DNA from 2 places in the Paenibacillus sp. JSM ZJ436 genome. Region 2 is predicted to be linked to the other one. Evidence: a T-box and tRNA genes for the amino acid it is inferred to sense, from the RefSeq annotation. Region 2 holds a T-box; the other holds one or more tRNA genes.
The links. The T-box of region 2 lies ahead of trpS (tryptophan--tRNA ligase). A T-box ahead of a tRNA ligase gene usually reads a tRNA of that ligase, here a tRNA-Trp.
Positions count from the first base shown of each region.

Region 1 (9,551 bases), on a different contig from region 2:
GATTTCCCAGTATGTAAGACCCCTTGAAGACCACGAGGTAGATAGGTTGGAGGTGGAAGTGCAGCAATGCATGGAGCTGACCAATACTAATCGGTCGAGGGCTTATCCTACAAGCTTTGCGAAGTAAAGCTAGCTACGAAAGCATTACGCTAATGATCAATCTAACAACGCACATTCGTTTCGTATCTAGTTTTCAGGTGATCAAACATCTGAATTCTTTATTCCCTGATAGCTCAGTTGGTAGAGCACTCGACTGTTAATCGAGTTGTCACAGGTTCGAGTCCTGTTCGGGGAGCCATTTGGAGAGGTGTCCGAGTTGGTCGAAGGAGCACGATTGGAAATCGTGTAGGCGCCAAAAGCGTCTCGAGGGTTCGAATCCCTCTCTCTCCGCCATTTAAATAAGGCCCGTTGGTCAAGGGGTTAAGACACCTCCCTTTCACGGAGGTAACAGGGGTTCGAATCCCCTACGGGTCACCACTTTCTTTACTAGTTTCAGGTAATGAGAATACCAAAGGTTCATGGGCAGCTTGCAATTTGCTTGATGATTTGGTAATATAGAGTTCGGTTTGTTTATGGAGGCTTAGCTCAGCTGGGAGAGCATCTGCCTTACAAGCAGAGGGTCGGGGGTTCGATCCCCTCAGCCTCCACCATATAATTTAATGACGCGGGGTGGAGCAGCTCGGTAGCTCGTCGGGCTCATAACCCGAAGGCCGCAGGTTCAAATCCTGCCCCCGCAACCAATTATATCGCATAGCGATTATGCCTCATGGAACTGTGGTGTAGAGGCCTAACATGCCTGCCTGTCACGCAGGAGACCGCGGGTTCGAATCCCGTCAGTTCCGCCATTCTTTTTTTTAAACCGAAAGAGCTTTAAGGCTCGGTAGCTCAGTCGGTAGAGCAGAGGACTGAAAATCCTCGTGTCGGCGGTTCGATTCCGTCCCGAGCCACCTTAATGTATTACCGTAGTACTTTTCTTGCCGGTGTAGCTCAATTGGTAGAGCAACTGACTTGTAATCAGTAGGTTGGGGGTTCAAGTCCTCTCGCCGGCACCACCTTGGAGGATTAGCGAAGTGGCCAAACGCAGCAGACTGTAAATCTGTTCTCGTACGAGTTCGGTGGTTCGAATCCATCATCCTCCACCAGTTTTTAGGGGCATAGTTTAAAGGTAGAACAGCGGTCTCCAAAACCGTTAGTGTGGGTTCAATTCCTGCTGCCCCTGCCAGTTAAACTTAAAATATATGGCGGTCGTGGCGAAGGGGTTAACGCACCGGATTGTGGCTCCGGCATTCGTGGGTTCAAGTCCCATCGATCGCCCCATTATTTTAAAATTATGAATATGATTGTTGGGGATTAGCCAAGCGGTAAGGCAACGGACTTTGACTCCGTCATGCATAGGTTCGAATCCTATATCCCCAGCCATTTGCGGACGTGGCTCAGCGGTAGAGCATCGCCTTGCCAAGGCGAGGGTCGCGGGTTCGATTCCCGTCGTCCGCTCCATTTTTGTTTGGCGCCATAGCCAAGTGGTAAGGCACAGCTCTGCAAAAGCTTTATCCCCAGTTCGAATCTGGGTGGCGCCTCCATTATTATATTTTGTGCCCTTAGCTCAGCTGGATAGAGCGTTTGACTACGAATCAAAAGGTCAGGAGTTCGAATCTCTTAGGGCACGCCATTAGCCGGTGTGGCGGAATTGGCAGACGCGCGCGACTCAAAATCGTGAGGGAAACCGTGGGGGTTCGAGTCCCTTCACCGGCATCACAGAGGAACATGGGAAACCATGTTCCTTTTTTATATTTGCGGATGAGTGTTATCTCATCTGCTTTTTTTGTATGCCAATTCTCTTCTCCGATTGATTATTGACGATCCCAGGCAGCAGGAGCAGGCTTCGACAATGGTCGTAAGGCATCCCCGACTTTAGTCGAGGATGAAATACCGTCCTCAGTCTGTTTTAGGATCCCTGCTTTTTCTCTACAATAAGGACATAAGGTTGAAATTCAAAAACAACATCAACAGCAGCAACAAAGTACGACATGAAAATAAGAAAGGCGGTGAAACCTTGAGAAGCTCAAGAAATAAAGGATTGGCTGTACTACTGATCGGGTTAGGCGCATTAATTCTTCTGGGGGTATTCGGACCTCTGCTAGGCTGGCTGTTCAGTCTCTTGATTCCGTTAGTCATGATTGGATTAGGCTACTATGGAATTAAGCGGGGCAACACACTTATTGGCTGGATCGTGATGGCGATTGGTATTATCTCGCTGTTAGGCAAGCTATCTTGGCTGTTCGGACCATTGCTGGGTATTGCATTGATCGTCTGGGGCGTGTCCCGATTGAAGCGAAGCCGGCGGCGTTATTATTAAGGTAGAAGCAAGCAACAAGCAAAGACATCATGTTGAATATGAAGGTAGAGGAGGATTAAACGACTATGAGTGTGTTACGCCGTATTCGTGATATTACGATGGCTACTCTGAATGAAAAGCTGGAACAGAGTCAGGACCCTGTCAAGCTCATTGACCAGTTCTTACACTCTACCAGGCAGGACATTCTGGAAGCCGAAAAGCTTCAGCAGCAGTGTGAATCCCACACTCGTCATCTCAAGCAGCAGGTGGTTCAAGCCGATTCCATGCGAAGTAAGCGGGAAGAGCAGGCATTGCTAGCTCTAAAAGCTGGGGAGGATCATTTAGCGAAGCTGGCTCTGCAAGAGAAGCTGATATATGAAGAGAAAATCGAGCAGTATCAGGAGCTGTTAACAACAAGCCATGAGGCACTGCGTGAGGTGGAGGTACAGCTGGGGGAGCTGCGTATGGAATATCAGAGCGCATACAGCAAACGCCAATACTACGCGGCCAGAATGGAAACCTTGCGCTTACAGCAGCGTATGAACGGCCGCAGCGGCGGATATCCCGGACAGGACGTTCCGCGAATGTTCAACAGGCTGGAGGATCGTATTACAGACTGGGAGCTTGAAGCCAAAAGTCTTCGGGATATCCGCCGAACGGATCACCAAGGCACCTCCCAGAGTGAAGGCATCTCCAGTATGCTAGAGCGAGAGCTTGCACGGCTGAAACAGAAGCTGAGTGACAGCGGAAAGGAGTAATCATGACGAAATTATACCGCTCCTCCCGAGACAAGGTATTTACCGGATTGATCGGCGGGCTTTCAGACAAGCTTGGCTTTGACTCCACTGTGCTGCGCATCATTTTTGTAGTCAGTATCTTTATAACCTGCGGGACCACGCTTTGGATCTATCTGATTGCAGCTTTGGTCGTGCCCAAGGAGCTTAATCCTCGCGATCCATACCGGCGCGGAGGCCGGCGATCGGAGTACCAGGATGATTTTGATGAAAGAGGCCGGCGCTATGGCCGTGGAAGGGACCGTAGATATGATCAGGATGACTATGATCGGTACGATCCGCCATTTCAAGATCCGGGCTTTACTACGACGAAGCAATCACCCGGCACACCGCCACCGGATGCGGAGCTGGATGCCATGTTGAAGGATATCGAGAAAAAAGCGTTAAAGAAAGAGATTGAAGAGCTAAAACAAAAATTATCCAAGTACGAGAAGGGAGATTTATAATATGGGAGTATTCAAAAGAATTAAGGACATGACAAAGGCGTCGGTAAACGAGCTACTCGATAAGGTTGAGGATCCGATTGTAATGCTGAACCAGTATCTGCGTGACATGGAGGCTGAGATTCACGAAGCCGAGGTTACGGTTGCCAAGCAAATGGCGAATGAACGCCGGATGAAGCAGCGCGTTGAGGAAGCGGTGAAAATGGCAGGCCAGCGGGAAGCTCAGGCCGAGCTTGCCTTGAAGAATGGTCAAGAAGAGGTCGCACGGAAGCTGCTGGAGGAGAAGCTGTATTTTGACCAAAAGCAAGAGGAATACCAAGGGCTTCATGAGCAGTCTGATGCACAGGCGAAAGAGCTGGTTGCACAGCTGCACCAAATGAAGGATGAGTTCTATAAAATGCGCAACAAGCGCAACGAGCTGGTAGCCCGTGCCCAAATGGCCAAAGCGAAAAAGCAGATGTCTCAAGTTAGCAGCCTGCATAGCATTGAAAGTGGCAGCGCGTCAATGGGCTTCCACCGCATGGAAGAAAAGATTATGCAGCTTGAAGCGGAGGCAGATGTGATGAGAGCGCCTTATCCTTCACAGCATGCCGGGTACACCAATCCAGTGGATGCTGAGAAGCAGCTGAAGATTGAAGAGCAGCTGAATGCCATGAAGAACAAGATGAACGGCGGCTCCAAGTCCGAGCAGTAAAAGCGTGTTCGAAAAGAACGGAATATGATATGCTACTGGAGTGGCAAGGAGTCATCCAGGATCAGCGTGACTTATAGCTTAATGACCATACGGTGCGGATGATCCGCATCGTTTTGGTTTGTATAGCAAAATAATCAGTAGAGCAGCAGCCATCTGAAGGAGGTGCGACATGGAGAAAAATAGCGGAATTGCTTTTGTGCTCATCGGTCTGGGGATCTGTTTGCTGTTCGGCAAATGGATTGGATTTTTCACCGTGGTCGCTCTTCTGCTGGTGGCAGCAGGCATTCAGCAAATACGTGTGGGCTGGCCTAAACGGGGATATGTATTGCTGGGCGTAGGCTCAGTGATGCTCCTGCTGGATCATTTGATGCTGGTCATTGGAATCGGCTTAATCTCGCTCGGTTTCTTCTACGGAAAGGTGAAGAAGGCTCACCGAAATGACCGTTTCCACCAGCAGCAGACGTTTATGTCTAACTTTGATTGGGATCGGGCGCCTTGGGTCATGCAGAGCCTCAGTGTGTGGCATGTGCTGGGAGAAGCGGATGTGGATCTTTCGCTTGCTTTACCGGAAGAGAACGAAACGGTGCTTATGTTTCATGGTCTGCTTGGCGATATCGACATCGTCATTCCGGAATATTACGGTGTGGAGATTGAGGCATTTATTCTGTTTGGCTCGATCGACACCAGCTTAAAGCGGGAAACCGGCATTATGAATCGCCTGAATTGGAAATCTCCTAATTATGAGACGAGTGAGTATAAAGTGAAATTTATTGTTTTTTATCTTGGCGGAGATTTGAGTATCCGGATGGTGTAATGTACAAATATAGAGCTGCAGGAGGGCTGTCACTTGGAATCTGATAAGAAATCAAATATGATTACGCGGAGCATGCGTGAGGGCGCCCTTCTAGGCTTTGCCATATTGCTAATCGTCTTATATGTGCTATATACATACGGGTATCTTCGGCCCATGAACGATTGGGGCGACACGATCCAAGCCGGAATCACCATAGTATTAATGCCGATCGGACTCGGAGTAGGATACGGGTTCTTCCAGGGATACCGGGTGAGGCGGAAGCTGGACCGGGTAAGAGAAACACTATCTGACTGGGAAAAAAGCGGGGTTACCGCAGGCTCTATGCCGGATGTTGGAGATGATGAGGTCGGACGGCTGGGCGAGCAGCTGGATCGGATCAGCAAGCGCTGGGAAGAGCAGGTGACGTCGCTGCAGAGGCTGTCCACGAACAATGCCCAACTGGCGGAGCAGGCACGGATTACAGCCATCGTAGAGGAGAGACAGCGGCTGGCTCGGGAGCTGCATGATGCGGTCTCCCAGCAGCTGTTCGCGATATCCATGACTGCTACTGCGGTAGGACGAACGCTGGAGAAGGATTTTAACAAAGCGCAGCGTCAGGTAGCCCTGATCGAGGAAATGGCCTCTGTAGCGCAATCGGAGATGCGGGCGCTTCTGCTACATTTGCGGCCCGTGTATTTGGAAGGAAAGGCGCTGGAGCAAGGATTGAGAGAGCTGATCCGGGAGCTGGAGATCAAGGTTCCGATGGAAATTCAGCTGGAGATGGACGAAGGCTTGACGCTCGTGAAGGGCATCGAGAATCATCTTTTCCGCATTGTACAAGAGGCCATGTCGAACACGCTCCGGCATGCCAAAGCCGATAAAATGGACATCCGCATCCACCGTAAACTCAATACCGTACGGGTTATGCTTCGAGATGATGGTGTCGGATTTGAACTAGACGAGAAGAAACAGGCTTCCTATGGCCTTTCTACGATGGAGGAGCGGGTCATTGAGCTGGGGGGAGCCATTCAGATCATTACGGCGCCAGGGAAAGGCACACGAATTGAGATTACGGTACCGCTGCTGGACGAAGAGCGCAATAAGACAGAGGAGGATGGAAATGCCGCAGGAAACGGAGTCTGACATGGAGACACCGATTAAGGTGCTGCTTGTTGATGATCATGAGATGGTTCGGATCGGCCTCGCTGCTGTGCTGGGCACGGAGGACGGGATTGAGGTTGTCGGGGAAGCGGGCAGCGGTGAGGAAGGTATTCGGCTTGCAAAGGAGTATGTGCCGGATGTGGTTCTGATGGACCTAGTCATGGAAGGAATGGACGGTATCGAGACCACGCGGGAGGTCATCAAGCTGTTCCCTGACTGCAAGGTCATTGTGCTCACCAGTTATCTGGACGATGAGAAAATGTATCCGGTCATTGAGGCCGGTGCATTCAGCTACTTGCTGAAAACCTCGCGTGCATCCGAAGTCGCTGACGCGATCCGGGCGGCGGTGCGGGGACAATCTGTACTGGAATCACAGGTAGCCTCCAAAATGATGAACCGGTTTCGCCGCCCTCAGGCTGAAGCGCCTGCGCACAGTGAGCTGACGGACCGGGAGATGGAGGTGCTGCGCCTGCTTGCACAGGGTAAATCCAATCAGGATCTGGCGGATGAGCTGTTTATCGGGATCAAGACGGTCAAATTCCACGTGACGAATATCTTAGCGAAGCTTGGCGTTGAGGATCGGACACAGGCCGCCATTTACGCTTACAAAAACGGACTCGCTGAATAAAAATAGAGAAGCTCGGGCTGACAAGGCTGGAGCTTTTTTTGTCGCTTAGATTCCTTCTGTCGCCATGCAGATTTCAGGCGGGAATGCCGGCGCAGCACACACTTCCTGAATGAAACAAGCTGGCTAAGGGCAATGTATGGAAGGGAAAGACAGGGAAATGAAAGGGAGGTTTCTCTGTTAGATATGCAGGGTAGAATGCATGAAGATTACATGAAGAAAAAGAAAGTTTGTGGATCGAAAAATCCGGCACTCCTGCTTAAAATGGACACAAGATCTTGAAATAACAATAACAAAAGTGTGAAATGAGATAGCATACTTGACACGGATATGCTAAAATGTCATCACATCGTGATAAACTTTGGTGCATAAAAATACACTATATTACATAGAAAGAATGAGGAGCCATGGCTGAAAATCTAAATTTCGATACACTAAATACACCGGGAGCGGTATTTTTTATATTCGGAGCGACCGGTGATCTGGCAAAACGCAAGCTGTTTCCCGCGATCTACAGTCTTTACCGTGAAGGCAAACTGTCGGAGGATTTTGCGGTCATCGGAGTAGCCCGCCGTCCGCGTACACAGGATGAATTCCGTCAGGATGTCTATTCATCCATTCAGGAATTCGGGCGTTACCGTTCTGATCTGAACGCGGAATGGGATACCTTTGCGCAGCATTTTGAATACAAGTCGCTCGATATTAATGATATTGACGGCTTCCGCGAGCTTCGGGAGCAAACGGAGCAGCTTGAGGCTAAATATGAAATTCCGGGCAACCGCCTGTTCTACCTGGCCCTGGCACCGGAGCTGTTCGGCAGCGTATCCTTCAATCTGATGAAGGGCGGCATGCTGGATGGTGCAGGCTGGAACCGTCTGGTCATTGAGAAGCCGTTCGGTTATGACCTGGAGTCCGCAGCGAAGCTGAATGAAGAAATTAACCAGGTGTTCAAGGAAGAGGAGATTTACCGGATTGACCATTACCTGGGCAAGGAAATGGTTCAGAATATTGAAGTCATCCGGTTTGCGAATGCGTTTTTTGAGCCGCTATGGAACAATAAGCATATCGCGAACGTTCAGATTACGCTGAGCGAAACGGTGGGCGTGGAGGAGCGCGGCGGGTATTACGATCATGCCGGCGCTTTGCGTGATATGGGGCAGAACCATATGCTCCAAATGCTTACCATGATTGCGATGGAGCCGCCTAGCCGTCTGCTGCCGGAGGATATTCGGGACGAGAAGGTGAAGGTGCTGCGTTCCCTGCGTCCGTACGCTTCGAGTGAAGAGGTTGCGGATCATGTTGTTCGCGCCCAGTACACGAAGGGCAGCAACGGAAGCAAGGAGCTTCCGGCCTACCGCGAAGAGGATAAGGTAAATCCGGAATCCAATACGGAAACGTATTTTGCCGCCCGTCTGTTCGTCGATAACTTCCGCTGGGCGGGAGTTCCATTCTACATCCGTACAGGCAAGCGCCTGCCAGTCAAGACGACGGAGGTCGTGGTGGAATTCAAGCGGATGCCAGGCAATGTTTACTTGGGCCAGAAGCATTCACTGGAGCCGAATCTGCTCGTCATTCGCGTGAATCCGATGGAAGGCTTGTATGTGAAGATTAACGCCAAGAAGCCAGGCTCTGAATCGGAAATCGAGCCGGTAGCGATGGATTTCTGCCAAAGCTGCCTGGTGGGCATTAACTCGCCTGAGGCTTACGAGCGCCTGATCCATGATGCCGCAAGAGGCGACCATACCTACTTCACCCGCTGGGATGAGGTGGCTACAGCATGGTCCTTTGTGGACAAGATTGCGCAGTCCTGGAGAGACAACCAAGGCCCGCTGGAGAACTATCCGGCCGGTTCCTGGGGACCACAGCAGGCCGACGCTTTACTGGAAAAGGACGGCTTCCACTGGTGGCCTGTTAACGGGCAGGACGAGGACAAGGTCATTTGGACGAAGAGCTAACAGGGAACAGCAAGCCTCCCTGAACCGGATAGGAATAAAATCATCCCCATACGTACCTGGTATGGGGATGATTTGCGTATGGATTGTGGTACAATGATATACATGACTTTAGTACGAAGGGAACAGTGAAATGAGCAAACTCCAGAATGAGCTGCAGACCGAAGTCGATAAACGGCGGACGTTTGCAATTATATCCCACCCGGACGCCGGTAAAACGACATTGACGGAGAAGCTGCTGCTGTTCGGCGGCGCAATTCGCCTGGCGGGATCGGTTAAAGCAAGAAAAGCAAGCAAGCATGCCACGAGTGACTGGATGGAGATTGAAAAGCAGCGGGGAATCTCGGTAACCTCCTCCGTGATGCAGTTTGATTACCAGGGTCATCGGATTAACATACTGGATACACCAGGTCACCAGGATTTTAGTGAAGACACCTACCGGACGCTGACCGCAGCGGACAGCGCTGTCATGCTGATTGATGTCGCCAAGGGCGTGGAGGCCCAGACCATCAAGCTGTTCCAGGTGTGCGCGAAGCGCGGCATTCCTATTTTTACATTCGTAAACAAGCTGGACCGGGAAGGACGCAGCCCCTTTGATCTGATGGAAGAGATTGAGCAGGTGCTTGGTATCCGCTCTGTACCGATGAATTGGCCTATTGGCTCCGGACGTGACCTGTGCGGGGTATATGACCGTATGAAAAATCAGGTAGAGCTGTTCCAGAACGACGATCATTCCGCCATTGCTGTCAAAAAA
Region 1 covers NZ_JBISEO010000008.1:4-9,554, forward strand. Annotated here, with positions in the region: partial or broken rRNA gene ACH6EH_RS11820 (23S ribosomal RNA) at 1-110, shown strand, start outside; tRNA gene ACH6EH_RS11825 (tRNA-Asn) at 223-298, shown strand; tRNA gene ACH6EH_RS11830 (tRNA-Ser) at 302-393, shown strand; tRNA gene ACH6EH_RS11835 (tRNA-Glu) at 403-477, shown strand; tRNA gene ACH6EH_RS11840 (tRNA-Val) at 575-650, shown strand; tRNA gene ACH6EH_RS11845 (tRNA-Met) at 664-740, shown strand; tRNA gene ACH6EH_RS11850 (tRNA-Asp) at 769-845, shown strand; tRNA gene ACH6EH_RS11855 (tRNA-Phe) at 875-947, shown strand; tRNA gene ACH6EH_RS11860 (tRNA-Thr) at 977-1,052, shown strand; tRNA gene ACH6EH_RS11865 (tRNA-Tyr) at 1,057-1,142, shown strand; tRNA gene ACH6EH_RS11870 (tRNA-Trp) at 1,149-1,222, shown strand; tRNA gene ACH6EH_RS11875 (tRNA-His) at 1,242-1,317, shown strand; tRNA gene ACH6EH_RS11880 (tRNA-Gln) at 1,345-1,419, shown strand; tRNA gene ACH6EH_RS11885 (tRNA-Gly) at 1,423-1,497, shown strand; tRNA gene ACH6EH_RS11890 (tRNA-Cys) at 1,507-1,580, shown strand; tRNA gene ACH6EH_RS11895 (tRNA-Arg) at 1,593-1,669, shown strand; tRNA gene ACH6EH_RS11900 (tRNA-Leu) at 1,673-1,752, shown strand; gene ACH6EH_RS11905 (LiaF transmembrane domain-containing protein) at 2,054-2,356, shown strand; gene ACH6EH_RS11910 (PspA/IM30 family protein) at 2,422-3,093, shown strand; gene ACH6EH_RS11915 (PspC domain-containing protein) at 3,096-3,575, shown strand; gene ACH6EH_RS11920 (PspA/IM30 family protein) at 3,577-4,266, shown strand; gene liaF (cell wall-active antibiotics response protein LiaF) at 4,436-5,080, shown strand; gene ACH6EH_RS11930 (sensor histidine kinase) at 5,114-6,202, shown strand; gene ACH6EH_RS11935 (response regulator) at 6,204-6,848, shown strand; gene zwf (glucose-6-phosphate dehydrogenase) at 7,253-8,800, shown strand; gene ACH6EH_RS11945 (peptide chain release factor 3) at 8,931-9,551, shown strand, end outside.
Region 1: it has a tRNA-Trp gene. The T-box ahead of trpS (tryptophan--tRNA ligase) is inferred to sense a tRNA for this amino acid. The anticodon was not compared.

Region 2 (9,551 bases):
TCGTCACAAGCAGCTCAGGGATGACCTCTTCGTCTCCCTCCTGGATGCGCTCCATAACACAGCTCTTCATATGATGCTCCAGCAGCAGCTTTCCCACACCGTTCAGCGCGGATTGGACCGAAGCGATCTGGTTCAGCACATCATCACAGTACGTATCCCTTTCAATCAGGCCCTTCACACCGCGAATCTGGCCTTCAATCCGGTTCAGGCGGCTGATGAGATTGCTTTTGATTTTATCGGAATGATGGCTCTTCCGTTCCCCGTCTACGACGCACTCCTCATGAAGATGATTCTCTGCAGACATATCTCTTGTCCCCCGTTCTTCGCAAGCTTGCTTTCTAAGCTCCTGCAAGGTCCCTGCCCTGAGGCAAGGCCCATCTGATCATACAGCTATTGTAACACATAGCCCCCCACCCTATCCATGCTAAAAAAATTGTTTTCCGCTTCATTTCCCCCTTGCAAGCGGATACAGAGTATAATATGATACTGCCATACTTGTATGGTAGTATGGCAGAACCTCAGGAGGTGAATGTACATTATGGTATCCATACCGCCGTCACAGTCTTTTCAAACGATGCTATCGGCCGAGAATTCCTCAGCCGGCAGTGTGGTCTACACCTCGTTGAAGGGGCAGATTCTGAGCCTGGAGCTGCCGCCAGGCACCCTGCTGTCCGAGAAGGAGATGTCTACGGCATATCAGGTCAGCCGCACCCCGGTGCGGGAAAGCTTTGTCCGTCTGGCTCAGGAAGGACTGCTAGTCGTCCTGCCCCAGCGCGGTACCCGCGTCTCCCTGATCGATCCGGAGCTAGTGGAAGAAGCCCGTTTCATGCGCGAGCAGCTGGAGCGCGCTGTGATCGCCCTTGCCTGCGAGAGCTTCCCGGAGGACCTGCTGGCCGAGCTGGAGTCTAATCTGGCGCAGCAGAAGCACAGTGTCTTCCAGCAGGACGGCAGAATGATGTTCCAGCTCGATGAGGAATTTCACCGCATCCTGTTTGCCGGCTGCAGGAAGCTCGGCACGTGGAACGTCATTCAACAGATGAATGCCCATCTCAACCGGAGCCGCATGCTGTGGCTGTCCGAGGATCCGGACTGGGCTTCCTTGTATGAACAGCACCGGGAGATGGTACAAGCCATCCGGCAGCAGGACGGCAAGAGGGCCGATGCGCTGATGAAGCAGCACTTGAGCCTGATCATCTCCAACCTGTCCGTGCTGCAGCAGAGGCATCCGGATTATTTCAAGCCCCCCGGGATCTGAACGGGAGCGGCTGCAAGCTCAATTCGTTAGGCCCTACATTCATTGACTAGAAAGGCGGTATGCAAGATGCGTATGGTATTTCGCTGGTTTGGCGAAGGAAATGACACGGTTACGCTGGAGCAGATCCGGCAAATTCCGGGCGTGGAAGGAATCGTCTGGGCGCTGCACGATATTCCGGCCGGTGAAGCATGGCCGATGGAGCGGATCATCGAGGTCCGGGATCAGGCGCTCCGCTATGGGCTGCATGTGGAGGTGGTGGAGAGCGTCAACGTGCATGAGGACATTAAGCTGGGCCTTCCATCCCGTGACCTCTACATCCAGAACTACATAGACAATATCAAGAAGCTGGCGACCGTTGGCGTAAAGGTCATCTGCTACAACTTTATGCCGATATTCGACTGGGCACGGACCGATCTGCATAAGGAAACGGAGGACGGCTCGAACGCTCTCTTTTTCGAAAAAGACAAGATTCACGGCATCGATCCGCTGGAGCTTGTGAGCAGCATTACCCGCAATAGTGCCCTGACGATGCCGGGCTGGGAGCCGGAGCGGCTCTCGCAGCTGACTCAGCTGTTTCAGGCGTACCGCGAGGTTACCGCAGAGGATCTGTGGGATCACCTGGCGTACTTCCTGGAGGCGGTGATTCCGGTCGCTGAGGAGCACGGCATCCGGATGGCCATACATCCCGATGATCCGCCCTGGTCCATCTTCGGCCTACCCCGCATTATGACAGGAGCAGACAGCGTCCGCCGGCTGCTGAGTCTGGTGGACAGCCCTTCCAACAGTGTCACGATGTGCAGCGGCTCCTTCGGGGCGAACCCGGCTAATGATATCGTGAGCATGATCGGAGAGTTTCATGAGCAGATTCCGTTTGCGCACATCCGAAATGTGAAGGTGTTTGACAACGGCGATTTCATCGAGACGTCTCACCGCACGCAGGACGGCACGGTAGACATCGCCGGCGTCGTGAAGGCTTACCACGAGCACGGCTTTACCGGCTACTGCCGCCCCGATCACGGACGGCATATCTGGGGCGAGCAGTGCAGGCCAGGCTACGGCCTGTATGACCGGGCCCTTGGCATTATGTATTTATGGGGCGTCTGGGATGCGCTGGAGCAGGCCCGTGCCGGAAAGGAGGTCTCCTCATGATGGTTCCTGAAGTATACACAACGCTGCCGAAGCATGACGCTCTAAAGGGCAAGGTCGCGGCGATCACGGGCGGCTCCGGGGTGCTCTGCCGCGCTATGGCGCTGGAGCTGGGCCGTCAAGGCGTCAAGGTCGCCGTGCTCAACCGCACCTTGAGCAAGGGCCAGGCCGTCGCGGACGAGATTGTGGCCGCAGGCGGCATCGCCATCGCCGCCGCCTGCGATGTCACCGACCCGGGCAGCGTAATCCAGGCCGAGCAGGAGGTCCGCAGCCGGCTTGGAGCCTGCGATATTCTGATTAACGGCGCGGGCGGCAATCATAAGGATGCCAATACGACGAATGAGCGGTTCCGGATGGAGGATCTGGATCAGGAGGACGTGGCGACCTTCTTTGATCTTTCCGTGTCCGGCTTCCGGGACGTGTTCGATCTGAACATGCAGGGGACGCTCATTCCGACGCAAATCTTTGCAAGGCACATGCTGGGACGTTCCGATGCGGTCATCCTGAACGTCTCCTCCATGAGTGCGCCCTCTCCCTTGACCAAGGTGCCAGCCTACAGCGCGGCGAAGGCGGCCATCAACAATTTTACACAGTGGCTTGCTGTGCATCTGGCGGAATCCGGCATTCGGGTCAATGCGATAGCCCCCGGCTTCTTCCTGACCGAGCAGAATCGCCGGCTGCTCACCAATGAAGACGGCTCGCTGACCGATCGCTCCCGCAAGATCCTCGATCACACTCCGATGCGCCGCTTCGGAGTACCCCAGGATCTGCTGGGCACGGTGCTGTGGCTGCTGGATGCGCAGACCTCCGGGTTCGTCACGGGCACGGTCATTCCGGTAGACGGCGGGTTTATGGCCTACTCCGGGGTCTAGCCGATCCCCCAGGCAGGGCGGGTCCCCCAGAATCCACGGATCCTTGAGGAGGCACGGACCGGGTGAATGTCGCACCTTGACTTTAAGGCCGCGGTTATGGCATCTTAGAATCAGCTTTGAAGAACTTGAGTGTCCCATATCACACAGCGATGAAGGGAAAGAGTATTCTGCAGACGTCATTGTCCAAGCGAGCCGGCGGCTGGTGCAAGGTCCGGCACAATGCGGCAGATGAATGGGTCCCTTCGCTTCAAACCGAACGCCTGCATGATTTCATGCGTGCCAGTAGGCTTTGACGGCTCTCCCCCGTTATCCCGGGAGTGGTGGAAGCAAGCCGCAGCCTTTACAGACTGCGAGGCAGCTGTCCACGTGAAGCGCGGCTGCTCGCAGCCGAACGGTGGTGGTACCGCGGAGTCATGCACTTCGTCCCTGAGACTCGGGGCGGAGTGCTTTTTTGTTGTTCTAATATAGAGGAGGTCTTTATGATGAGCAAAATTATGCTGTCCGGCATCAAGCCCAGCGGTGATCTGAACATTGGTGGCTACAGCGGGGCATTGAGCCAGTTTGTAGCGCTGCAGCACGACTATGATTGTTATTTTTTCATTCCTGATCTGCATGCCATTACGGTGTACCAGGACCCCAAAGAGCTGCATCAGCGCTCCCGGGACGTTGCAGCCCTGTATGTCGCGGCTGGCGTAGACCCGAACAAAGCGGTTATTTTCCTTCAATCCCAGGTTCGGCAGCATGCCGAGCTGAGCTGGCTGCTGGAAACGCAGGCCCACTTCGGGGAGCTGAGCCGGATGACCCAGTTCAAGGACAAATCCGGCGGCAAGGACACGGTCAGCTCCGGCCTGTTCACCTACCCGGTGCTGATGGCAGCAGATATTTTGCTCTATCAGGCGACACATGTGCCGGTCGGGGATGATCAGAAGCAGCATCTGGAGCTGACGCGGGATCTGGCTGCGCGCTTCAATCATAAGTATGCGCCGACGTTCACACTGCCGGAGCCGGTCATTCAGGAGAGCGGAGCGCGTATTATGGGCCTCGACGACCCTTCCAACAAGATGAGCAAGAGCAATCCGAACCAGGGCAGCTACGTATCCCTGCTTGACGAGCCGTCCGTCATCCGGAAGAAATTCTCCCGTGCGGTTACGGATTCCGATATGAGCGTGCGCTATGACTGGGAGGCGAAGCCGGCGGTCAGCAACCTGATCGAGATCTACTCCGTCTTCTCCGGCGACTCCATCGACGCCATCGAGAAGCGCTATGAAGGTCAGGGCTACGGTACCTTTAAGAAGGAGCTGGCCGAGGCCGTCGTCAGCAAGCTGGAGCCGATCCAGAAGACGTATCATGAGATCGTCCATTCCGAAGAGCTCGACCGCATCTTGAAAAATGGGGCCGAGCGCGCCGCCGAAAAAGCGGAGCAGACCCTGCTCGCCGCGAAGCGCGCCATGGGCTTCGTAACGTTCTAAAGCCTATAGCGGCGCTTTCACAGCCCCCCTCATTATGAATCTGCCACCCTCTTTCCAGGAGGGGCTGGCAGACGTGGTGAGGGGGGCTTTTTGGAATGGAGAGGATAACGTGTATAATGAAGAGCACCAAAAAATGCAGGTTGCGCTCTCTCAAACAGGTTACTATAATAGTGGTAACTTAAATTTTGAACATTAGAAGGACGTGTTTCATTGAATTTTCGTGTATATATGCTTGCTATTGCGGCCTTTGTGGTAGGGATGGTGGAGCTGATCGTCGGCGGCATCCTGAATCTGATCGCAGAGGATCTGAGCATTTCGGTCAGCTCGGCAGGCCAGTTCATTACCATCTTCTCGGTCACCTTTGCCATCAGCGGTCCCATTCTCGTCAACCTGACGGCGAAGCTGGAGCGGAAGAAGCTGTATTTGTACATGCTGGCCGTCTTTCTCATCAGCAACGTCATGGTCGCCCTGACCTCAAGCTACGCCGCCATCGTAGCCGCCCGGGCTCTGGCCGCCATGAGCGGCTCGGTCATCGTCGTGCTCTCGGTATCTATGGCCGCCGCCATGGTGCCGGAATCGCATAAAGGGCGCGCGATCGGAATCATCTACATGGGGATCAGCGGCTCGCTGGTGCTCGGCGTGCCCGTAGGGATGATGATCGGCAATGCCTTCGGCTGGCGCGCGCCGTTCATCGTCATTGCGGTGCTGACCCTGCTCTCGATGGGGGGCGTAGCGCTGTTTACTAAGCGTACCGCGCCGAGTCCCGTGGTTCCGCTAAGGCGGCAGCTCGCCTCGCTGAAGGACAGCAAGATCATTAGCGCGCAGCTGATCGGGCTGCTGCTGCTGACAGGGCATCTGACGCTATACGGCTATTTGCAGCCGTTCGTCGACGCCACCTTTCAGATCAGCCCTCAGATGATGAGCGCCGTGTACTTCCTGTTCGGCATCGCCGCCGTGCTCGGCGGCGGCGCGGGCGGATGGATATCCGACCGGCTTGGCACCAAGCGGGCCATTCTGGGCATTACAGCCAGCTTCTCGGTTTCCATGTTTCTGGTGCTCGTAACGTCCCAGACCGCCTTCTGGCTGTTCCTGCCGTTCATGATGCTGTGGAGCGGGCTCAGCTGGTCCATCGCCCCGGCGATGCAGACCTACCTGCTCCAGCTGGCTCCGGATCATGCCGAGACCCAGTTCAGCTTGAACTCGTCAATGACTCATCTTGGCATTGCCGCCGGCTCCATCATCGGCGGTGCAGTCATGGACCACGGCTCCGTCTCCGATAATCCGTGGGTTGGCGGCCTGATTGCGTCGCTAGCCTTCGGCATGGCGCTGTTCTCGTTCAGCCGCCGCACCAAGCCTGCCGCAGAGCGGGAGATGGCGGCTGCGGCTGCCAAGTAAGGATCAGCTGCTGATGGTTGTCCAATAACTCACAAAGGGGCGGTTCCTCAAGATCTTGTTCAAGATCCTGGGAACCGCCCCTTTGTGCCTGGAGCCGCCCTTTAGCTTAATATCGCAGCCGCAGCAGCAGGGATTGAAGCTCCTCATCCTGCAGCATTTCCTCCGGGTACTTGCGGCTGAAGGCCGTCAAGGCCATATCATGATAGAAGAACTCCGCAAATACCTTGACGAACGGCTGCCCCTGCGTCTCAATCGCCTGCCAGCTTCCGTTCTCCACACCGGCAAACAGCAGCTGCCGGGTATCCGTGACGAGCAGCATAAAGCGCTCCAGCTTGTCATGTCCGGCTGACGGCTTCAGCACATACAGCTTGGACAGCGCAGCGCCTGGCGGATCATCGCCCGTCACGAGAGCCTCCACCCGAACGCCCTCCTGCTCCTTGCGGTTCAGCAGCTCCGTGAATGCAGCGAACTCCTCACTCCACATGGACACCAGCACCGATTCCCGGGCTTCCTGGATCATTTGCCGGCAAAACGCCTGGATCGAGCTGTACGACTTCAAGCTCCATACCTGGCCGTTGGCAGCGCTCTTGGACACGCTGGCCTCCCGCAGCTGCCGGATATCCTCCTCAAACTCCCGCGTAAGCTTGTCGATAACCGCTTCCAGAGGAAGCGAGGCATACGTTCTTTTTTTGCCCGATATGGTATCCATCACGACGCCTTTATCCACCAGCCGGTCCAGCACCTCGTACACCTTGGCCTTGGGCACTCCCGACAGCTTGACAATGCCGGAGGCATCCATGGCCTCCCCTTGCGTGACCAGCGTTTCATATACCTTGCTCTCATACTGCGAGTATCCAAATTGTAATAGCATGGCCCCTCCTTCGCCGCCTCGGAATGATCCCTCGCTCTGCTTACTCCGCCTTCGGCAAATGCTCCCGGCAGAAGCGCGTCAGCTCTTCTTCCTCCTCCGGCTCCATATCGAAATCGAGATACTGATCACTGACCCGCTCATAAAAATCATACTTTACAATCCGGTTCTCATCCTCCAGATAAATGGCGCGCAGGTATACCCCTTGCTCCCGGTACAGCTCGTCATCCTCCGGAACGTTCAGATCCAGCACAAATTCATAGCGCTTCCCGCTCAAAATTCCGAATGGATCTTTAATGTATTCCGCTGTGTATTCAATAATTTCCAGCATGCTCTCATCCTTCCCTCTCGTCAACGTCCGTTATGCTTCATTATACACGTTTTGGCGCTGCCCCAGCCATGTCTGCAGCAACGCACCGCACAAACAGGCCCCCCGCTTCCCGGGAGGCCTGTTCAATCGCTGACTCATCACAGCCGCTTTAGTTCATCTTGATGTCCAGCAGCTCGTATTTAATAATGCCCACCGGAGCCGTAACGTGAACGATGCTTCCGACTTCCTTGCCCATCAGCTCTTTGCCGAGCGGGCTTTCATAGGAAATCTTGTTGTTCACTACGTCCGCCTCCGCCGGTCCAACGATCTGGTACTCTACCTTCTCGTTGAATTCCAGATCGTTCAGGACGGCGATCGCCCCGACGCTGACCCGGTTCAAATCCATTTTGCCGGCATCCACCACACGCGCTTTGCGGAGCATTTTCTCCAGCACAAGAATCCGGGTTTCCATAAAGGCCTGGTCATCCTTCGCGGAGTGATACTCGCTGTTCTCCTTCAAATCGCCATAGCTGATAGCAACCTTCAGGCGCTCGGCCAGCTCCTTGCGCTTGACCTCCTTCAAATATTGAAGCTCCTCTTCCAGCTTCGCAAATCCTTCGGCGGTAACAATAACTTCTTCCTCATTGGCCATATCGCTTCAGCTCCCTTGCCTCTATAAATTCATACGCAGCGTATTGCCGCGCCTTACTGTGCCTTGATCTGCTTGCTGCGCAGCTGGCCGCAGGCGGCATCAATATCGGTGCCATGCTCCAGGCGTACACTGACACTAATGCCCTGCTTCTTCAGCGTGTCATAAAATCCCGTAATATCGTCCGGAGTGCTTCGCTGATACTGACTGTGCTCATCCACCGGATTGTATGGAATGAGGTTGACGTTCGCCGTATGGCGGCGGGGTCCCACCAGCTCAGCCAGCTCCAGGGCATGCTCCTTCTGATCATTGACACCTTTAAGGAGAATATACTCCAGGGTAATGCGGCGGTTGCTCTTCTCCAGATAGTAATCCACGGCCGGCATCAGCTCTTCCAGCGGATAGGCGCGGTTAATCTTCATAATTCGGGTACGAAGCTCATTGTTTGGCGCATGCAGCGAAAGCGCAAGGTTCACGTGCAGGTCGCTGTCGGCAAACTCCCTGATTTTAGGAGCCAGTCCGCTGGTCGATACCGTAATATGGCGCGGGCCGATTGCGAGCCCCTTGTGATCCTTGATGACCTTAATAAAATTCGACATATGCTGAAAGTTGTCAAAGGGCTCTCCAATGCCCATCACGACAATATGGCTGACCCGCTCCTCCCGTCCCGCTGCATCCAGGTACAGCTGCACCTTCATCACCTGCTCAACAATTTCGCCGCTTGTCAAATCCCGGCTCTTCTTGAGCAGTCCACTGGCACAAAAGCTGCAGCCGATATTGCAGCCCACCTGGGTTGTCACACAGACCGATAATCCGAATTTATGGCGCATCAGCACCGTTTCAATCAGATTGCCGTCTGTCAGCTTCAGCAGAAATTTCACGGTTCCGTCAACCGATTCCTGCTTCGTATGCTCGGCCAGCGTCAAAATAGAAAAGCTCTCCCGCAGCAGCGCTGCCGTCTCCGGGTGTACGTCCGCCATGTGATCAAAGGAGGTCACGCGCTCCCGGTACAGCGCATGCCAGACGGCCGCCGCGCGCGACGGCTTCTGTCCGTGAGCCTCCAGCCAGCTCTTCAGCTGCTCTAAGGTTAATCCATAAATGGATGGTGTATTCATTTCTGTTTCCTTTCTATGACATCCGTTGTCCAGATTCCTCTCCCATTGTCCCAAAATTCCATCTATAACACAAGGGGAGTTACAGGAAAGAAGCCTGTAGGCAAGCCTAAGGGACACTTTTCTTAACAGAAACCCTCCGCTCTTCCCAATCCTTCTCAGCCCCTATGCTTCGGCACTTCAAAAGAAACCGTTGTGCCCTGCCCTTCCGCACTTTCAAGCTTAAGGCCGCTCCCGAACATGGACAGCAGGCGGGAGTGAATATTTCGCAGCCCGATTCCTTGGCTTCCTCCATCCCGAAGCAGAGAGCTAAGCCGGCTCTGCGGCATGCCGGTTCCGTTATCGCTCACTGTAATCTGCACCGCTTCCTTGCTCTCTGTGATCTCCAGCACCAGCGTTCCGCCGCCCTCCTTGCGCATCAGCCCGTGCCGGACCGCATTCTCGACGATGGGCTGGATGCTCAGCGGCGGCACCA
Region 2 covers NZ_JBISEO010000005.1:189,017-198,567, forward strand. Annotated here, with positions in the region: gene ACH6EH_RS08975 (metal-sensitive transcriptional regulator) at 1-304, opposite strand, end outside; gene ACH6EH_RS08980 (GntR family transcriptional regulator) at 539-1,255, shown strand; gene uxuA (mannonate dehydratase) at 1,322-2,404, shown strand; gene ACH6EH_RS08990 (SDR family oxidoreductase) at 2,401-3,273, shown strand; T-box leader at 3,414-3,704, shown strand; gene trpS (tryptophan--tRNA ligase) at 3,753-4,742, shown strand; gene ACH6EH_RS09005 (MFS transporter) at 4,953-6,137, shown strand; gene ACH6EH_RS09010 (TrmB family transcriptional regulator) at 6,244-7,008, opposite strand; gene ACH6EH_RS09015 (DUF6509 family protein) at 7,049-7,336, opposite strand; gene greA (transcription elongation factor GreA) at 7,485-7,967, opposite strand; gene rlmN (dual-specificity RNA methyltransferase RlmN) at 8,021-9,079, opposite strand; gene ACH6EH_RS09030 (ATP-binding protein) at 9,235-9,551, opposite strand, start outside.